Regions from separate parts of the Erwinia tracheiphila genome, predicted to be linked through region 3. Evidence: predicted binding sites of a transcription regulator. Region 3 holds the regulator's gene; each other region holds the start of a gene.
What was found. Region 3 encodes PurR, which represses purine synthesis genes. Its sites were predicted from a motif close to CANGCAAACGTTTGCNTG; they were not measured.

Region 1 (4,894 bases), 1.3 Mb from region 3:
CACCCAGCTGTCGGTAAACCTGAGACAGGGCTGTCGCCCCGAGCGCGTTCTCACCCTGTCCCAAATCAATCAGCAGTAACGCGTTATCCTGCCGGGATTGCAACTGCGGCGTGACGGTGCGACGGACATCTTCCACACGGGCAAAGGCGGTAATCACCAGCGACAGAGGCGAGGTCATTTCCCGCTGCTCGCTGCCCTGCTGCCAGCGCGTTTTCATCGACATAGAGTCTTTACCGACCGGGATGGTGATACCGAGCGCCGGACAAAGCTCCTCGCCCACGGCTTTCACCGCTTCATATAACCCGGCATCTTCTCCCGGATGACCGGCTGCCGCCATCCAGTTAGCGGAAAGCTTAATGCGCTTTAGCGAGCCGATCTGCGTAGCTGCGATGTTGGTAATGGCTTCTGCCACCGCCAGACGACCGGACGCGGCAAAATCCAACAGTGCGACAGGCGCGCGTTCCCCCAGCGCCATCGCTTCACCGTAATAGCTGTCAAGGCTGGCGGTAGTCACCGCGCAGTTAGCCACCGGGATCTGCCACGGGCCGACCATCTGATCGCGGGCGACCATGCCCGTCACCGTACGATCGCCAATGGTCACCAGAAAGGTTTTCTCTGCCACGGCAGGTAAATGAAGCACGCGTTTCACGGCATCCGCAATGGCAATCGCCTCGCGACACAGTGGCTCCCCTTTCGCTTTCAGCGTGGCGACATCACGGGTCATTTTTGGGGTTTTGCCCAGCAGAACATCCAGGGGCATATCGATCAGTTTAGTATTAAAATAGCTGTCCGAAAGCGACAGGTGCATTTCTTCAGTGGCTTCACCAATCACCGCATAGGGCGCACGCTCACGTTGACAAAGCGCATCGAATTCTGCCAGTTTTTCAGGTGCCACCGCCAGCACGTAACGCTCCTGCGATTCGTTACACCATACTTCCAACGGGCTCATGCCCGGCTCATCGCTGGGGATATCACGCAGATTAAAACGCCCACCGCGTTCGCCATCGCTGACCAGTTCCGGCATCGCATTGGAAAGACCGCCGGCCCCGACATCGTGGATGAACAGGATCGGATTGTCGCTACCCAACTGCCAGCAGCGATCAATCACTTCCTGACAGCGTCGTTCCATCTCCGGGTTATCACGCTGCACCGAGGCAAAATCGAGATCCGCATCCGACTGCCCGGAGGCCATAGAGGAAGCGGCACCGCCGCCAAGACCAATATTCATCGCCGGGCCACCGAGCACGATCAGTTTGGCACCGACACTGATTTCACCTTTCTTAACGTGATCGGCACGGATATTACCGATTCCGCCCGCCAGCATAATCGGCTTGTGATAGCCACGCAGCTCCGGCCCGTGGTGGCTGTTAACCCGTTCTTCATAGGTGCGGAAATAGCCATTCAACACCGGGCGACCAAACTCATTGTTGAACGCCGCCCCGCCCAGCGGCCCTTCTGTCATGATATCCAGAGCAGTAACAATATGCGTCGGTTTGCCAAAATCCTCTTCCCACGGCTGTTCAAAACCGGGAATACGCAGGTTGGACACGGAAAAGCCGACCAGTCCGGCCTTGGGCTTCGCCCCCCGTCCCGTGGCACCCTCATCGCGGATTTCACCGCCTGACCCCGTCGCCGCACCTGGCCAGGGAGAGATGGCAGTCGGGTGGTTGTGTGTTTCCACCTTCATCAGGATATGCGTCTCTTCCTGATAGAAATCATACTGTCCGCTGCGAGTAGTATAGAAACGCCCGACCTCAGCCCCTTCCATCACCGCCGCATTGTCTTTGTAGGCTGACAGCACATGATCCGGCGTGTGTTCAAAGGTATTTTTGATCATTTTGAACAGCGACTTCGGCTGTGCCTTGCCGTCGATGATCCAGTCGGCATTAAAAATTTTGTGGCGACAGTGCTCTGAGTTAGCCTGGGCAAACATATAGAGTTCAATGTCATTCGGATTGCGTCCCAGCGTTTCAAATGCCGCCAGCAGATAGTCAATTTCATCACTGGCCAGCGCCAGTCCCAGCCTGCGGTTAGCTTCCTCAAGCGCGCCACGGCCTCCACCTGATATATCCACACTGTGTAATGGGGCAGGCTGGTGATGAACAAAAAGCTCTTCAGCCTGCGCCAGCTCGTTGAGCACAACCTCCATCATGCGGTCGTGCAGTAAAGCGGCGAGCGACGTCCACTGTGTTTCACTCAGCTGTGGGGCTTTCACATAGAAAGCCAGCCCGCGTTCAAGACGCAGCACCTGTGGCAAATCACAGTTATGGGCAATATCGGTCGCTTTTGAGGACCAGGGAGAAATAGTGCCGTGGCGCGGCGTCACCAGTAATAAACGACCTTCCGGCACATGCCCGGCGAGAGAGGGACCATATTTCAGCAGGCGCTCAAGTCGAGCTTTTGCATCAGCGGTGAACGGCGCGCTGACATCGGCAAAATGGACGTACTCAGCGTAAATGTCACTCACCGGCAGGTGAGCATCCTGAAAGCGGGTCAGCAATTTATTGATACGAAATGCCGACAAAGCCGGCGAACCACGCAGTATTTCCATCATGAAAGATCTCTCGTCTTCGAAACGCCAGAGGACGCTTCTTTGGGCGCAACAGGGAAAACGGACGCCATTATAGAGAATCCCCATCCGTTACGAAACCGTTTGCGCATGATTTATCAGCACCCCAAATTGTCTGAAAATCACGCAATGCTGAATGAATTTTATTGCGTGAGGTAACGGAGTTGCGCAAAATGCACCTCGCTCAGGGCGCATTAGAGACTATAAATACTGCTGGTAGAGGCAGAAGCTTGGGCGCAATCGAGAGATAACCATTTGAAACGTCTCAAAATAAACTACCTGTTCATCGGGCTGATCACCCTGGCGCTTGCGCTGGCGTTGTGGCCGTCGATCGCCTGGTATGGCGGTGTGCAAAATCGGGTAGAACAGATCAAATCTCGGGGAGTATTGCGTGTGAGCGCCCTCGCCTCACCGCTGACATATAATACCGCTGGTCATGCACCGACGGGAATGGATTACGAGATGGCGAAGGGTTTTGCTGATTATCTCAATGTTAAACTGCATGTCACGGTTCGTCAGAATCTCAGCAAATTGTTCGACGATCTTGAGAACGGTAAAGCGGACATTCTGGCAGCCGGCCTGATTTACACCGGCGAACGGGGGTCACACTTCCGTACCGGGCCCACCTATTATTCTGTCTCTCAGCAGTTAGTGTATCGAATGGGTAAGGTGCGCCCGCAGAATCTCGGTGCGCTGAAAGGGCGACTTACCGTTGCCTCCGACTCCGCTTATCTTTCCACACTGCGCAACATCAGACAAAATCAGTATCCCGACCTGGACTGGGCTATTTCCACCGATAAAAGCCCCAATGCCCTGCTTGAGGACGTGGCTGGAGGTAAAATTGACTACACGGTAGGTGATTCGGTTTCCATTGCGCTATTGCAGCGTATCCATCCACAGCTTGCCGTGGCCTTTGATATCACCGATGAAGAGCCGGTTACCTGGTATATGCCAGGGGACGAGGGAGATGACAGTTTTGCCGCTGCCATGCTTGATTACTACAATAGTATGAACGAAGAAGGAACACTGGCTCGCCTGGATGAAAAATATCTGGGTCACGTTGGCACCTTTGATTATGTCGATACGCGTACCTTTCTGCGCGCCATTGACAGTACCTTGCCCTGCATTCAGCCTCTGTTTCAGAAATATGCCAGTGAGATTGACTGGCGCTTACTGGCCGCTATCTCCTGGCAGGAGTCACACTGGAACCCACAGGCAACCTCTCCCACGGGCGTGCGGGGAATGATGATGTTAACCCTCAATACTGCACAAAGCCTTAACATCAGTGATCGTACCGATCCCGAGCAAAGTATTCGGGGTGGCAATGCGTATTTGATCCGAATGATGGCAAAAGTCCCGACGGGAATACCAGAGGATGAACGGATCTGGTTTGCACTGGCCGCGTATAATATGGGCTATGTGCATATGCTGGACGCGCGCAAACTGACTGAAAAGCAGAAAGGCAACCCGGACAGCTGGGCAGACGTTAAGCTTCGCCTGCCGATGCTCAGTCAGAAACGCTATTACAGCCAGACGACCTACGGCTACGCGCGAGGCCAGGAAGCCTACAACTATGTGGAAAATATCCGTATCTATCAGTCAAGTCTGGTGGGGTATTTGCAGGACCAGGAACACAGAATGGCACAACAGGCGGCCAAAGACGCGGAACGAGCCAGCGGCTATCCGGTCGTTGAACCGACGATTGCGCTTAACTGATCCAGAAAGCTTATACTGGCTTCTCCTCTCTCGCCCGTTGCGCATCGCGCAATGCCTTCTTTTCCGCACGACGCAGCCGGAAAAAATCGCTTAACATAGCCGCGCAAGCTTCAGCCATTATGCCCTGTTCAATGGTGATTTGGTGATTCATACCGGGATGCCCTAATACGTCCAGTAACGATCCGGCCGCACCGGTTTTCTCATCCCTTGCACCGTATACCAGCCGAGTTATGCGCCCGTGGACCATTGCCCCAGCACACATGGCGCAAGGTTCGAGCGTCACGTATAACGTGGTGTCTGGCAATCGGTAATTTCTGAGGATTTGCCCCCCCTGACGCAGCGCCATAATTTCAGCGTGGGCTGTGGGATCGTGATGCCCGACAGGCCGGTTCCAACCTTCACCGATGGCCCGGTCACCCTGCACCAGCACTGCCCCCACCGGCACTTCACCTTCCTCCCAGGCACGGCGAGCCAGCGTCAGGGCGTGGCGCATCCAGAATTCATCATTTACAATCATTCTTCACCGTATTTCGAGCCTGAAACGGCGGGGAGTATACCCGTTTACTCAAGCTGTTGCAGTTCCCCGTGAGGCGTCACGCGCCAGCGGTG
Region 2 (4,894 bases), 970 kb from region 3:
TATTGGTCAGCATCTTTATCTGCGCCGTTATGAACGCAGTCGCAAACACAGTGCCGCGATGATGCTGGGCAGTATGCAGGGCTTCCGCGAGCTGTTTAGCGGTAATCATCCGGCAAAAAAACTACTGCGCGGCGCGGGGTTAAGCCTGGCTGATAAACTGCCTGGATTAAAACCTCGTTTGTTAAAACAGGCAATGGGGCTGGGCGATCTACCCGACTGGCTGCGCTAATTTTGCCGTAAGTATTATTCTGGCGACTGTAACCCTGCCGCCAGGTCCTTGATTCTGATCTGTTGCAGTTCAGGCAAAGGTGTGCTCTTTATTGCAACTTTTATATCAGCCAGATGTGTGGCAAAATTTTGTTGAAATTGCCTGAGTTTCTGTGGTTCAGGATAGTGGACTTTCACGCCCGTACTCTTTTTTTCCCGCGAACTGGGATTAATGCGAATCAACACATCGGCAGGCAGATTCACCCCTTTTGCCTGACAGGTAAGGCAAAGTGTCGCCAGATCCTGTAAATCGTTAAGCTCAATTTCTTTTCACCGCCCCCCTTTTGCGGAGCCTGTCAGAGGATGGTTTTGACTTTGGTAATGGTAGTTGCTGGCCACTTTGCCCAATGAGCCGCTGATCGAGTGGGTTTTTAGAGCGGCGACTTTACTAAAACCCAGCACCACAGGAACAATTTTACCGTTATTGACCATCCCCAGGAGCGGTGCTTTGCCGCCTTCCATCTGCTGCTGCAGCGTGGTGGTGGCACTGGCGAGCAGAGATTCAAGCATCTTACCCTTGAAAATAGTTTGCTGGTCGTCGGGCAAACTGAGAATAATTTAACGCGGAAACTTCAGCGTTGCTCCGCAGTGCTCCAGGGAGGCATTCAGAAATTTCCTGGGATTAATGTTGCAGGTTTTAGTGAGCATATTTTGCAACCATTGCACGATCGTACTTTGTGTATGTTCCTCGTTGGTTGCCTCAAATTTAAAGGGATATTCTGAAAGATCGAGGGCTTTTCCCGCTGCTAGATGCAGATTAATCCCCTGACACATCCGATGCTGAAACGCTCTTGCTGCTGGGTTGGTGCTATGCATACCTTTACCCTGGGCATAAAGTCGCGTTTTACTTCTCAGATTTTCACGGGTAACCAGGTCTGTCGACTTTTCGGCTGTACGATCTGAAAAGAAAACTTTTCCTTCAAGTGACTCTGAGCCGCCTTTTGCATCATTGACGTCGCCCCGTTAGCTCTCCTGACGCAAGGATTTCAAATCCCCATTGTGTACCGTGTTTGATATAACCTTTTGGTGCCGTCGGGCTCATGGACGAAAGCAACGCGCCGTGCTATTTGTTCCAGACTAAATAAACGGGAGAAAGACGAGCATCATCAAGTTAATTGGATTTGAACCTTTCCCGGCGTAATTGCATAATTTTTCCGGGTCCTGCTGTTCAACTGCTTCGTGAAGTAATAAACGATTGAATGACGATCCTGCTTTAACATCCATAATTACATCCTGAACCCGTTGTATTTCCAGTAAGTGTTAAATTGCGTAGGCTGGTTTCGGCGTTGACGATGTTTTCATTTGAAAAATACTAATTTTACTTGTTTTTCGGATTACTTTTTTTATTGAACATATGCTGTTTTATACCCGGATGATTTCCTTTTAATCCTGAATGTCGTGATATATTACTGTATTTATCTTAATTTTCATTATTTTTCACTTGTTTTTGAAAAATACTTGGTTAAAAATATTGTGTGAGTTTTTGCGGCCTGAATAATGTCATAAGAATTCAACCTCGTTCAGCTTATGGTTAATCGTCGTGTTCGGTGATAAGTTCAGTCTGAGGATAACGTTTGCGCTCAACATTTCGGGTGGGCGCACGCAACCAGTACAGGACAGGATATGACTCAGCAGACGCCTTTATTCCAACAGCACCAGGCCAACGGTGCGCGTATGGTGGACTTTCATGGCTGGATGATGCCACTTCATTATGGCTCCCAGCTCGACGAACACCATGCGGTGCGCACTGATGCCGGTATGTTTGACGTGTCGCACATGACCATTATCGACCTGCATGGCTCCCTCACCCGTGATTTTCTGCGTTATCTTCTTGCCAACGATGTAGCTAAATTAACCCAGCCGGGAAAAGCACTTTACAGCGGTATGCTCAATGCGTCTGGTGGCGTCATTGACGACTTAATCGTTTACTTTATGAGCGATACATTTTTTCGTCTGGTGGTTAACTCTGCAACCCGGGAGAAAGACCTGGCGTGGATCCGTCAGCACGTCGAACCTTATGGCGTACAAATCACCGAACGCGACGATCTCGCGCTCATTGCTGTGCAGGGACCACAGGCTCAGGCAAAAGCACAAAGCCTGTTTGATCGTGCTCAGGCCGATGCCGTCTGTGGAATGAAACCGTTCTTTGGTGTGCAGTCAGGTGAGCTGTTTATTGCCACTACCGGCTATACCGGTGAAGCAGGTTATGAAATTGCCCTCCCTAATGAGCAGGCGGTAGATTTCTGGAAAAAACTGCTTGCCGCAGGCGTCAGGCCTGCCGGACTGGGTGCCCGCGACACCCTGCGCCTTGAGGCCGGTATGAATTTGTACGGTCAGGAAATGGATGAAGGGGTTTCTCCGCTGGCGGCTAATATGGGTTGGACCGTGGCATGGCAGCCTGTCGAACGTTATTTCATTGGCCGCGCAGCACTGGAAGCCCGGCGACAGGAAGGGAACGAACAGCTGGTTGGTCTGGTGATGACCGAGAAAGGCGTCCTGCGTAACGATCTGCCGGTGCGCTTTATGGATGCCAACGGCAATCTGCACGAAGGGAAAATCACCAGCGGATCCTTTTCTCCCACCCTCGGCTACAGTATTGCGCTGGCCCGTGTCCCGGCGGGCATTGGCAAAACGGCGATGGTGCAGATACGTAACCGCGACATGCCCGTCACCGTGACAAAACCGATTTTTGTTCGCGCCGGAAAGCCGGTCGCGTAATAAACCGGGACCGTGAGCAGATGCCGGCGGTTCACTTTGGCAAGCCTTTTAAACATGTTTTCAGGAGAGCGGGCGATGAGCAATGTACCTAACGAATTGAAATACCGTGACAGCCACGAGTGGGTGCGTCAGGAGGCTGACGGCACCTGGACGGTGGGGATCACCGAGCACGCACAGGAGCTGCTGGGCGATATGGTGTTTGTCGATTTGCCCGATGTGGGTAACACCTACCACCAGGGCAATGATTGTGCCGTGGCAGAATCGGTAAAAGCAGCGTCGGATATCTATGCACCCATCAGCGGTGAAGTGATTGCAGTAAATGAGGCGCTGGATGTTGAACCTGAACTGGTTAACAGTGCCCCCTATGCTGAAGGCTGGCTGTTTCGCCTTAAAGCCAGTGATGAATCTGAACTGAACTCACTGCTGGATGCCGACGCGTATAAAGCCAGTATTGATGAATAACCCGTAATCAGGATTTGTAGCCAATGACTCAGACTCTTCGCCAGCTTGAACATATCGGTGCCTTTATTGAACGTCATATTGGTCCCTCCCCGGCGCAGCAGGATGCCATGCTGAGTGCCATCGGTGCCCGATCCCTCAGCGATTTGATCGCCTCTATTGTGCCAGCAGATATTCAACTGCCGGGGCCACCCGCCATCGGCGATGCTCTGACTGAGCATCAGGCGCTGACAGAGCTGAAAGCGATTGCCAGTCAGAATCAGCGCTACAAATCCTACATCGGCATGGGCTATACCCCGGTGCTGACACCACCGGTTATCCTGCGCAACATGCTGGAAAATCCGGGCTGGTACACTGCCTATACGCCTTACCAGCCTGAAATTTCTCAGGGCCGTCTTGAAGCGCTGCTGAACTTTCAGCAGATAACGCTGGATCTGACCGGTCTGGATATGGCGTCCGCGTCCTTGCTTGATGAAGCCACGGCGGCGGCTGAAGCGATGGCGATGGCTAAACGCGTCAGCAAGCTAAAAAATGCCCATCGTTTCTTTGTGGCGGATGATATCCATCCTCAAACGCTGGACGTGGTGCGAACCCGCGCGGAACCCTTTGGTTTTGAAGTGATTACCGACAAAGCCGAGAAGGTGCTGGATTACCAGGATGTTTTCGGCGTGCTGTTGCAACAGGTCGGCACCGGTGGGGAAGTCCACCATTATGCCAGCCTGATTGCCACGCTGAAAGCGCGCAAGGTGATTGTTGCGGTAGCAGCTGATTTTATGTCACTGGTTCTGCTTGAAGCGCCTGGAAAGCAGGGGGCGGATATCGTCTTTGGATCTGCACAACGTTTTGGTGTGCCGATGGGCTATGGTGGGCCTCATGCTGCTTTCTTTGCTGCCCGCGATGAGCATAAGCGTTCCATGCCAGGCCGTATCATTGGTGTTTCCCGCGATTCCGCAGGTAATACCGCACTGCGTATGGCAATGCAGACGCGAGAGCAGCATATCCGTCGTGAGAAGGCCAACTCCAATATCTGTACTTCTCAGGTGCTGCTGGCCAATATTGCCAGCCTGTATGCCGTGCTCCACGGTCCGGCGGGGCTGAAGCGAATTGCCAGCCGCATCCACCGTCTGACTGATATTCTGGCAGCGGGTTTGCAAAAAGGTGGACTGACACTGCGTCATCAAAGCTGGTTCGATACCCTCACGGTTAACGTGACGGATAAGGCAGCTGTTCTGGATCGTGCCTTAAGCTTCGGTGTTAACCTGCGAACCGATATCTATCACGCTGTCGGCATCACCCTCGATGAAACCACGCAGCGTGAAGATATTGCGGTACTTTTCTCTATTTTGTTGGGAGACAATCACGGTCTGGATATTGACCAGCTGGATGCAGATGCTGTCGAAAACAGTGATTCTGTCCCGGCCGGAATGCTGCGCGAGGACGCGATCCTGAC
Region 3 (4,894 bases):
GTTGCGTGGTAAAGGCAGGACATCCACTGGCGGAACTGCGCGGTGTGGTTGACGAAGAGGCAATAAGGGCGTGGCCTTCTCTCGTGCTGGAAGATACTTCCCGCGCTCTGACTAAAAGAACCACCTGGACACTGGATAATCAACGTCGAATGGTGGTGCCCAACTGGGAAAGCGGTATTGACTGCCTGTTAGCCGGAATTTGTGTTGGCATGATACCCGCGCATCTGGCAGAAACCTATATCGAAAGCGGGGCACTGAAGGAACTGCAGCTGGCGGTGATGTTTCCGCAAAGTCCCTGTTGCGTTAGCTGGGCAGAGCAGCTCACTTCACCCGCACTAAACTGGCTGCTTGAATATCTGGGGGACACGACGACGCTGAACAGTGAGTGGCTGCATAGTTAAGCCGTCAGCCTGGGTGGCAACATGGTCATCGCCAGTCACTGGCGTGTTTCCTTCCTGTCCCATCAACGACCAGACTCCGCAGTATTTCAACGGGGTCTGGTGTGGCTGAATGGATGAAATATCAGCATCATCTGTATTAGTCGCGACTTGATCTGACACTGGACCTTGAAAGGTTGAGAGTTACCGGTTTTGATATGGGTGTCTAATCCTTAAACAAAACGCGAGGTAACTCTCATGATTCATACTAACAATCCCATCATCAAACACAAAGCCGGCCTGCTCAATCTCGCCGAAGAACTCGGTAACGTATCAAAAGCCTGCAAGATCATGGGCGTGTCACGCGACACGTTTTACCGTTATCAGGAACTGGCTGCTGAAGGCGGCATCGATGCGCTGATTAACCAGAACCGCCGCGTCCCCAACCTGAAGAACCGCGCCGACGAAGCCACTGAACGCGCTGTTGTTGAATATGCCGTTGAGTTCCCGGCCCACGGGCAACACCGGACCAGTAATGAGCTGCGTAAAAAAGGCGTGTTTATCTCCGGTAGCGGCGTGCGCTCCATCTGGCAACGGCACGACCTGGAGAACTTCCGTAAACGCCTGAAGGCACTTGAGGAAAAGGTCGCCAGAGAAGGCATCGTGCTTACCGACGCTCAAATCGCAGCGCTGGAGAAGAAGGCCCACGATGACGAGGCCAGCGGAGAAATCGAAACTGCTCACCCGGGTTATCTCGGGTCGCAGGACACCTTCTACGTGGGCAATCTGAAAGGTGTGGGTCGTATCTACCAGCAGACGTTCGTGGATACGTACTCGAAAGTGGCACACTGCAAGCTGTATACGAGTAAAACGCCGATCACCGCCGCAGACCTGCTCAATGATCGCGTACTGCCGTTCTACGAGGCTCAGGGACTGCCGATGCTGAGGATCCTGACCGACAGGGGAACGGAGTACTGTGGTAAGGTGGAGCAGCATGATTACCAGCTGTATCTGGCCATCAACGATATCGACCATACAAAAACGAAGGCGATGTCTCCGCAGACGAACGGCATCTGCGAGCGCTTCCATAAAACTATTTTGCAGGATTTTTATCAGGTTACGTTCCGTAAGAAGTTATACGAAGACCTGGAGAGCCTGCAAACGGATCTGGACAACTGGTTGTGGCATTACAATAATGAGCGAACTCATCAGGGAAAAATGTGCTGCGGGCGTACGCCAATGGCCACGTTACTTGATGGTAAACGAGTCTGGGCAGAAAAAAATCTGAACCAGATGTAATCTGACAGACACCTGTATAAATAACCGGTAACTGTCAGATCAGGTCTGAGCTAGTACACATCATCTATTGATAAACGGCCCGTCCGCTACTGAACGGCGTTCAATGAGGCTGGGGTAAACTTCAATAGTCTGAGACTCTTCACGCTTACTGGTAATACGGTCCAGCAACATGCTGAATGCTGTTTGCCCCAGCTGCTCTTTAGGCTGATGAATGGTGGTTAGCGAAGGGGTAAAGTAGCGTGCGTTTCGCACATTATCATACCCGATCACCGAAATATCCTGTGGTACGCGCAACCCCATTTCATCTGCTGCACAGATAGCGCCCATCGCCATCACATCACCACCACAGAAGACGGCGGTTGGTCGCTCATTTTGTGAAAGAATCTTTTGCATAGCCTGATAACCAGATTCTGGTTCGAAATCTCCCTGAACCAGCCACTCCTGGCTCAGTGGAATATTCGCTTCGGCAAGGGCTTTCAGAAACCCGGCATGACGGCCACCGCCCGTATTTCGTTCCATCTGACCAGGTATTACGCCAATATCCCGGTGACCACGTTCGATTAAATAGCGCCCGGCAAGATAACCCCCTTCGAACGCGTTATCCAGAACGGTGTCAGTAAAATCGCCACGTGGTTCACCCCAGTCCATTACCACCATCGGGATATTGCGGTTGTCTTCCAGCATAGCGATAAGTGTATCGGGATATTCGGAACACATGACTAACAGCCCATCCACACGCTTTTGCGCCATCATTGACAGGTAAGCCTGTTGCTTTTGCAGGTTGTTGTGAGCATTGCCTAAAATCAGGGTGTAGCCTTTGTCAAAACAGCAGTTTTCGACGGCTTCAATAATTTCTGCAAAGTAGGGCGCTTCGCTGGAGGTGGCGAGCAGACCAATAGTTTTAGTATTATTTACCTTCAGGCTACGTGCAACGGCGCTGGGAGAATAATGTAATGCTTTAATGGCGGCCCATACGGCATTCTTTGTCTCTTCTGCGACAAAGCGGGTTTTATTGATGACGTGGGATACGGTGGTGGTGGATACCCCCGCGTGCTTTGCCACATCTTTTATCGTTGCCATACTGACTGCTCCTGAGTGTCTCGTAACATCTTAATAAATAAATGGTTAAACGATTGCCTGAAAAGATAAAAATCAGTCCGTTGCGCGTCATTCAGGCTGCATGGCGCAGGAATTAAAAAAGGGAAAAGGGTATCGTGTTGAGTGTTGCACATGGGTGAAACGTTGTCCGTCGTTTCCGGCGGCAAATTCTAGCAAGCCAGCCAGGATAAGACGAGATTTTTACGGGTAATTATGGGAAAATCCGCAATTCACTGAGAGGGAGAAAGCGTTAATGGACACCGACCTGAAATTTGCCTTATTCACATCCGCATGTGCTTTATTAATCATAACAGCATTCGGTTTGACCGCAGTTATGCATTAGCGTTGCCAGGGCCGCATTTTTTAATGCGGCCCTGTGTTTTCACGTTATCGAATTGTCTTTAGCGTTATCATACGACGTGCGCCAATGTAGTGGCGCTGCCAGTAGTCCTCGCTTAACGCACTGACCTGAATATCTTTGCCTGTTCGTAGTGACTGAATGAATTTACCGTTACCAAGATAAACACCTACGTGGTCGGCTGTGCCGCGGCCATTTATGCGGAAGAAGACCAGATCACCTTTTTCAAGGTCATCACGTTTAATCGAGGCAGCATCGCGCAGGTGATACATTTCATTTGCCGTACGTGGGATTTTAAACTTAACCAGGCCTTTGTATGCATACCAGACAAGGCCACTGCAATCAAAGCCTGTTTTGGGGGAAGTGCCGCCCCACTGATAAGGTTTACCCAGCTGCCCCATCAGCTTGTTCATCGCTGTCTCGTGTGCCTTCTGATAGCGAATACGATGAGCTTCACTCAGTTTCAACGGTGCCTCACCGGAAGTCTGCTCATCTGATTCATTAAGATGGCCGCCCCGATGATGCCCATATCGTCTTTTGTATACCGTTAACGAATTTTTTCCGGAGGGGGGCTGTGCCGTCTCTTTGGCGGGTTTGCGTTTTTTTATTTTAAATTTTTGGGCAGTAGCGGGATGTGATTTTTTGCTGCCGGAATCTTTCACTTTGCCTGAACTGGTTTTAACCGGACGGCGTTTGCGACGCTGATCTTCACGGGCAGAAGCATTATTATCGACTTTATGGTGACTGGCATTAACAGGGCTATGAGGCGATGCGTGCGCCATGTTCAGAAACAGCTGCGCCATCGCCAGCGTGATAAGCGTGATAAGTAAACGCATCGTTACCATTTAACTGTTCGTGCTCCCGCCAGGGCCAGAGCGTGGTTTAATTTAAATGTCTCTCAGGGTCATTGGTCGATTCTAATCGAACTCTTCGACCAAAGTTAAGGCATTTTTTGTTTCAAGAATACATAATGAAGAAAATCGTCAAATACGAATGTAATCAGAGAGGAGGAATGTTGGCTGTACGGGCTTGTCTTTCACTGTATTTAATTGCCCACGATAGTTAAATTATGTTATTGTTTTTTTGATGGATTTTTCTGTTTTTTGTCTTCTTTTTGATATTATTGTACAAGCATGATTATTGATGTATTCGTTAGTACATGGCGCATTGAGTACATAAAATCAGGTGAGTACAAAATATTATTATGGCTATCAGCGACACCAGGCTAAGTTCCATCTATGGTAAACCATATTCTGGCGCACCGGAAATAACAGATTCAGACGGTCCGGGAGCAAGGATTACGCCACGAGGTGTGATTAACTTTCAGTTCCGGTACAGATGGCAGGGAAAGCAACACCGTATCGGAATTGGCAAATATTCTGGCATATCTTAAGATATGCCAGAAACACAGTGGCTGATTTGCGGGAGAGCCTGGACAGAGGAATTGACCCTAAGGCCATAGTTCAGGGAAACAACGCCAGTACCAAACCATCAATTGCTGATTGTATTGGCAACAAACGTATGTTGATGTAAGCCTCAGAGAGAAAACTAAAGCGCTTTATGAATCTACTGTCATAAAGCACATGGCTGACGTGTTTCCAGGATTACCAGCAGAAGAAATACCGGTCAGTAACTGGGTTGAACTTTTTACACAAGAAGAAAAAATTAACCCACGACGTGCCAGACAACTGCTTGTACAGATGCGTTCTGCAATCAACTGGTGTATCAGGTGTCAGTGCATATCTGATTGCAGCCTGATGAA

Region 1: the regulator PurR is predicted to act here: its motif matches at 2,643-2,660, upstream of purL (phosphoribosylformylglycinamidine synthase).
Region 2: the regulator PurR is predicted to act here: its motif matches at 1,831-1,848, upstream of gcvT (glycine cleavage system aminomethyltransferase GcvT).

The regions. Positions count from the first base shown of each region.
Region 1 covers NZ_CP089932.1:1,359,271-1,364,164, reverse strand. The annotation lists gene purL (phosphoribosylformylglycinamidine synthase) at 1-2,554, opposite strand, end outside; gene mltF (membrane-bound lytic murein transglycosylase MltF) at 2,825-4,285, shown strand; gene tadA (tRNA adenosine(34) deaminase TadA) at 4,296-4,802, opposite strand; gene yfhb (phosphatidylglycerophosphatase C) at 4,847-4,894, opposite strand, start outside.
Region 2 covers NZ_CP089932.1:3,620,403-3,625,296, reverse strand. The annotation lists gene ubiI (FAD-dependent 2-octaprenylphenol hydroxylase) at 1-229, shown strand, start outside; gene LU633_RS18855 (hypothetical protein) at 244-471, opposite strand; gene LU633_RS18850 (hypothetical protein) at 538-777, opposite strand; gene gcvT (glycine cleavage system aminomethyltransferase GcvT) at 1,891-2,985, shown strand; gene gcvH (glycine cleavage system protein GcvH) at 3,061-3,447, shown strand; gene gcvP (aminomethyl-transferring glycine dehydrogenase) at 3,471-4,894, shown strand, end outside.
Region 3 covers NZ_CP089932.1:2,653,136-2,658,029, reverse strand. The annotation lists gene punR (DNA-binding transcriptional activator PunR) at 1-401, shown strand, start outside; gene LU633_RS14085 (IS481 family transposase) at 636-1,676, shown strand; gene purR (HTH-type transcriptional repressor PurR) at 1,737-2,756, opposite strand; gene cydH (cytochrome bd-I oxidase subunit CydH) at 3,028-3,117, shown strand; gene LU633_RS14075 (C40 family peptidase) at 3,162-3,968, opposite strand; partial or broken gene LU633_RS25950 (Arm DNA-binding domain-containing protein) at 4,337-4,894, shown strand, end outside.